Regions from separate parts of the Dehalobacter sp. genome, predicted to be linked through region 1. Evidence: a T-box and tRNA genes for the amino acid it is inferred to sense, from the RefSeq annotation. Region 1 holds a T-box; the other holds one or more tRNA genes.
What was found. The T-box of region 1 lies ahead of leuS (leucine--tRNA ligase). A T-box ahead of a tRNA ligase gene usually reads a tRNA of that ligase, here a tRNA-Leu.
Positions count from the first base shown of each region.

Region 2: it encodes a tRNA-Leu, which carries the amino acid that the T-box ahead of leuS (leucine--tRNA ligase) is inferred to sense. The anticodon was not compared.

Region 1 covers NZ_JAPDHR010000041.1:34,303-37,520, reverse strand. The annotation lists gene yqeK (bis(5'-nucleosyl)-tetraphosphatase (symmetrical) YqeK) at 4-588, shown strand; gene rsfS (ribosome silencing factor) at 592-939, shown strand; T-box leader at 968-1,162, shown strand; gene leuS (leucine--tRNA ligase) at 1,282-3,218, shown strand, end outside.
Region 2 covers NZ_JAPDHR010000035.1:18,101-21,318, forward strand. The annotation lists gene OKX56_RS10045 (hypothetical protein) at 1-169, opposite strand, end outside; gene OKX56_RS10050 (hypothetical protein) at 478-849, opposite strand; tRNA gene OKX56_RS10055 (tRNA-Leu) at 1,247-1,333, opposite strand; gene OKX56_RS10060 (putative signal transducing protein) at 1,444-1,641, opposite strand; gene coaD (pantetheine-phosphate adenylyltransferase) at 1,663-2,148, opposite strand; gene OKX56_RS10070 (DNA polymerase III subunit alpha) at 2,247-3,218, opposite strand, start outside.

The DNA of each region.
Region 1 (3,218 bases):
GTTGTGAACGACCGGCTGGAATATTTCAGAACTTTAGCCTCACAAAAACTTTCGCTGGAAAGATTTCAGCACACGCTTGGGGTAGAGGCTCTGGCCGTGGAACTTGCCCCGAGGTTCGGTGTAAAAGAGGGAGATGCGGGCTTAGCTGCCCTTACCCATGACCTGGCTAAGGAGTACACTTATTTGGAGCAGCTGAAAAAAGCCCGGGAATGGAACCTTATTCTTTATCCGGAAGATATGGAAATTCCCCAGGTCATTCACGGAAGAGTCGCAGCTTATATGCTGCAGATTCTTTACGCGATAAAAAACGAGGATGTCCTGAATGCGGTTGCGAATCATACCTTGGGGAGACCGGGGATGTCCCCTCTGGAAATGTTGATCTACAGTGTCGATCTCACGGAACCCGGGAGGAATTTCCCCGGTGTAGACAAGCTTCGCCAGAAGTTGTATCATGACCTTAAGACAGGTACACTGGCTTGTGTGGAGCATACCTTGTACTATCTGAAGGAGAACAATAAACCGATTCATCCGCTGACAATTCTGACGTATGAAGATTTGAAAAATGGAAAAGCGTCTAAAGGAGGTTAGAATTTGGAAATAAGTCATGACCAGCTGCAGAAAGTAGTTGACTTTATTGACGATAAAAGAGGCGGAAATATTCTGACCCTTGACTTAAAGGGAATATCCGTCATTGCAGATTATTTTATGATTGCCACGGGAAACAGCACGACTCAGACCAAAGCAATTATCGAGTACCTTGCAGAAAAATTGCCCGAGGTCGGGATTCCGGTTTTAAGGATAGAAGGGCTTCCTGAAGCTCAGTGGGTGCTGATCGACTGTGGTGATCTGGTTATACATATTATGACACCAGATACCAGAGAGTTTTATAGTCTGGAAAGACTGTGGGGCGATGCCCGGGAAGTCGTATTATATAATTAGATTTTAATTTGGATATCCAATCTAATATTTTTACGCTTTGAAGGAAAGCAGTACCTGAAAGGGATGGATCAGAGAGACGGCGGTTGGTGTGAGCCGTTTTCACCAGGCGGGGAACTCGTTCCTGAGCAGTGTCCGGGCAGCAACGGATGCCGGTGAGAACCGTTATAATCTTTAAGCGCACAGAATTAGGGTGGTACCGCGGGAGCAAACTCTCGTCCCTTGGGGATGGGGGTTTTTATCTATTTTTGGACTAGTAATATCTACCAGAAGAATGAACATTTGAAACATAAGGCAGGACAACTAAAGGCTGTTCTGTTGGAAAGAACTTTGGAGGTCGGATCTATGCAGGAAAGATATTTATTCAACGAGATTGAGTCAAAATGGCAGAAAGCCTGGCTGGAGAACAAAGCAGGAAAAACTGAGGAGAATAGCGGTAAAGAAAAGTTCTATGCACTTGCCATGTTTCCATACCCATCTGGAAACTTACATATGGGACATGTCCGCAATTATTCGATCGTTGATGTGATTGCCCGCTTCAAAAGGATGCAGGGCTATGATGTGCTGCACCCGATTGGCTGGGATGCCTTCGGCCTTCCCGCTGAAAACGCCGCGATCAAGCATCAGACACCGCCGGCAGAGTGGACCTGGAAAAATATTGCGAACATGAAGCGACAGCTTCAGGAAATGGGTATTTCTTACGATTGGGATAGAGAAGTTGCAACCTGCCACCCCGAGTATTACCACTGGACGCAATGGATTTTTAATCAGTTCTATCAACATGGTTTGGTCTATAAGAAGAAAGCCGCTGTAAACTGGTGCCCGTCCTGCGCGACAGTGTTGGCTAACGAACAGGTCGTGGACGGTGCCTGCGAGCGTTGCGACACACCTGTTACCAAAAAAGATCTTGAACAATGGTTTTTCAAGATTACGGATTATTCGGAACAGCTCTTAAACGACCTTGATAAGCTCACCGGCTGGCCGGAAAAAGTAAAAACCATGCAGCGCAACTGGATTGGCCGCTCTGAAGGGGCCGAAGCCAATTTTAAAATTGAAGGCACCACAGATATGATCACTGTATTCACAACCAGAGTCGATACGATTTTTGGCGTGAGCTATGTGGTTCTTGCCCCCGAACATCCGCTGGTTACACAGCTCGTCAAAGGAACACAGTATGAACAAGGCGTGCTCACTTTTATCGAGAAGATGAAAGGTTTGAACGAAATTGCGAGAACCTCATCGGAAGCAGAAAAAGAAGGGATGTTTATCGGACACTACTGCATCAACCCATTAAGCGGAGAAAGGATCCCGATCTGGATTGCCAATTACGTTCTTCTCGAATATGGAACCGGGGCTGTTATGGGGGTCCCGGGACATGATGAAAGAGATTTTGCCTTTGCCGGGAAGTACGGTCTGCCGATTGCGAGAGTCATTCTTGATCCTAAAGTTTCCGCTGCAGATAAAGATATGCCGATGAAAGAAGCTTATATTGAAGACGGGACCATGGTCAACTCCCTTGATTTTGACGGACTGGATAACCGGACGGCCTGGGGCAAGATGGCTGCCAAACTGGAAAAGCTGCAGCTTGGTGAGCGTAGAATCAATTACCGCCTTAGGGACTGGCTGATTTCCCGTCAGCGCTATTGGGGTGCGCCAATTCCGATGATTTACTGTGATACGTGCGGCGTTGTGCCTGTGCCGGATGATCAGCTGCCGGTGATGCTGCCCGATGATGTCGTGTTCAAGGCCGGTGAGAATCCGCTGACCACTTCCCAGAGCTTTGTGCAGACAACTTGTACGAAGTGCGGAGGCCCTGCCAGAAGAGAAACCGATACGATGGACACCTTCATGTGCTCTTCGTGGTACTATCTGAGGTATTGTGACCCGCGGAATCCGGATAAGGCTTTTGACGAGAAAAACGCGGCCAAATGGATGAACGTCGACCAGTATGTCGGCGGTGTTGAGCATGCGATCCTGCATCTGCTCTATTCACGCTTTTTTACTAAAGCCCTGAGAGATTTTGGCTACCTCCAGGTGGATGAGCCGTTTGCAAATCTGCTTACCCAGGGAATGGTCTGCATGGACGGTTCCAAGATGTCCAAATCCAAAGGAAATGTCGTCAGCCCTGAGGAGATCATCAGCAAATATGGTGCAGACACGGCCAGAATGTTCATTCTGTTTGCTGCCCCGCCTGAACGGGATCTGGAGTGGAGCGAACAGGGTGTTGAAGGTTGCTACCGCTTTTTAAACCGTGTCTGGCGGCTTATTGTCCAGTATCAAGC
Region 2 (3,218 bases), on a different contig from region 1:
TCAAACTACGCAGAGAAACCATATTCCCCTCTTTTTGCGCATCTTTCTTTGCCTTGTGTATAGCTCTTGCAGTTTTTCTATCAAGGGACAAAGATAGTGATTCGCGTAGAATATCAAATCTTCCAGATTTTTTTGTCGTATTAAGAACTGCTGTTTTTGCACTCGCCACCTCTCTTCCCCTCCGTTCTAATCGATATTTCTTGTACATTTATTTTAACCTACTTTCCATATATATACAAGCAAATTAATTAAACTTTTCTTTAATACATTATTCTATTATGTATGATATATGTTAATTTATACAAATAGTAAAGGCTCATGAAATAAAATCTGAGCCTTTTAAATGTGTTTACTTTATTCTGACAAGAATATTCTTTCGTATGCTTAAATAAAACAAAAACGAACCCCATTAATTTTTAATCATGGGGTTCGTCAGTAATCTGAGCATGATTGATCATGCTCTTCCTATATATACTCTTACGATAGGTATCTTTTTACTGATTCTATCAGCTGTGTTTGATAGTTATAGATATCATCAACGTCCGATATTTGAATTCGAATCGGGTGTTTATTCTCATCAGGAATGTATAAATATTTCTGCTGTGCATTTAAGCCTAATCTACATATCCACTTTAGTTTATTATCATCCAATAGAATACCAAAATATGATTCGGTATCTCTAAAGAATATCCTTGATGAATTAACTGCCGGATTCAAAACACTTTTTACTGCATAATAATATTCTAACTCTTCTTGTGTTGTCTCTATTTTATTTTTTAATTCCTGATCCTTCTGTACAGTAGTTGCTGCCTCCTGTGGTTCTTGTTCAACCTTTTCTGAATCACCCATCGCAGCTTTTAGCCGATCATTAACTATCTCATTTAGAAATTGGTTGTATGATTTTTTTACTATTTCCTTAAATTTATCAACAGTTGCCTTTGTTCGTTTCCCCTCATATCAATTCATCAATAAAATCCATGATTTTCCTCCTATATACCTTGTTTTATACATTAACAAGAATCTTTTGCTAATTTAGCATATATTTTACAGTCATATACTAAAATCCTTCTTTTACACTGATTTTCCATCTAAATAGGGATGATCAAAAGTCCAAATAATAATGCAAAGAAGAGGATGAAATAATATCGCCCTCTTCTTGTGTTATCTGCCTAAAAAAATCTGTACAAATATAAATTTCAATACATTTGGGCAAAAAATAAAAAGGCCCAAAAGCCTTTAAATTTCATGGTGCCGAAGGCCGGGGTCGAACCGGCACATCCTCACAGATATCGGTTTTTGAGACCGACGCGTCTGCCAATTCCGCCACTTCGGCACGCCTTACTTTTGCTATTTTATAATATCAGCGTCAAAAACGCAAGTACATTGCCACTTTTTTTACGGCCATTTTCATATTATTTTTTACTCCGATAAAGACAACTTGGATTATGAACGCATAATACCGGTCAGGATCTCGTTGGCTTCCTCAGCCTCCGACTCCGGCACGAGTATTTCGACGCTTACGTCGACGGATTCTTGGGAACCTACTGCTTTTAGCTGGACTAAAATACCTTCGTCTGCAAATGCTTTTTGATATTTTTCAGCGACTGCTTTATTTGGTGCTATATAAATGACTGTCCACATATTCTATCCTCCAATAAGCATTTAGACCATCTTATTATACTTTTGAATCATTGCTTTCTCCACATTTGGCGGAACTAATCCTGAAACATCTCCTTTCAGACTTGCCGCCGATTTGATCGAGCTGGAACTGATGAACGAATACTCGCTTTTTGTCATTAAAAAGACGGTCTCGATGTCGGGAGCCAGCTTTTTATTCATCAAAGCCAGCTGAAATTCGTATTCGAAATCCGTCATGGCCCGCAAGCCTCTGATCAGCGCAACAGCTCCGCATTCACGCGCAAAATCCACAGTCAGACCGCCAAAAGACTTGACTTCAACATTTTTCATATCGCTGGTTTCGCATCTCAACAGTTCCTGCCTTTCTTCCAATGAAAAAAGCGTCTGTTTGTTACTTTCGGAAGCTACCGCCACAATGACACGGTCAAAAAGGTAAATAGCTCTATGCAGGATATCAAGGTGCCCATTGGTTACTGGATCGAATGTCCCCGGGTATATCGCAGTTCGCACAAAAAATCTCCTTCAGTTCAGAAAATATCTCAGCGTCATAAAATCTATTTATGGGATTCGCCCCAAAGTAACAATATCCTGCCTCTTCCAACAAATTTTTATTGCCATCTTACCTGATCATTTCCCAAAAGCGCAATAAGCGCCCTGTCAAGCTCTTCAGATGGCCTGACAAAATAATTTGGACTTATCTCAAAGGTCTTCTTATTATCCTGGCAAAAGAAATAGACAGGATGCGTTCCGCGAAATGCCCCAAGGATTGCCAGGATCTTATCGGTCAGTTCCGTATCCTGATTGCTTGGAATCTTCAGAAACAATTTATCCGGTTTGACGCTGCATTCCTCGATCGGCAGAACTTTTTCAGCAAATATTTTCTTTTCATCTTCATTCACATAATAACGACCGTGAACAACCACAATATGGTCGTTGTCCATCCTGACAACTTCCGGAAACAATCTGGGGAATACCAGAACCTCAATCGTTCCGGTCAGATCCTCCAGTAAGAAGGTAGCCATCATTTCCCCTTTTTTCGTTATTGTTTGCCGATAAGAATTTATTATCCCACCCAGAATGACCTTTTTTTCTTCCGCACTTTCGAGACAGGCCGCAATTTCTGAACTCGTGATTTTCCTTAATAGGTCATTCACGGAATAAAGCGGATGGGCTGTGAGATAAATACCGATATACTCCCTCTCCATCTTTAGGATCTCGCTCTCGCTGAATTCCGGTATTTCAGGCATACGCAACCCTTCATCGAGGTCCTGGTCGAGATCAAACAAAGACATCTGGCCGGATTCGTTGTCCTTTTGCCGGTTCTGGGCCAGCTCCAGGGCCTGATCCAGGACTTTCATAGCCTGAGCGCGGCTGCACAGTGACTGAAACGCGCCGGCCTTAATCAGACTTTCAAGGGTTCGTTTGTTTAGAACTTTAGCATCCATGCGTACAATAAAGTCATAAAACGACGCAAACGGGCCGTTAGCTCTTTCGGCGATGATCCTGTCAACCACCTGTGTCCCGACATTGCGGATCGCCTCGAGCCCGAAACGTATCGCTCCGTGTTCTATGGTAAAATC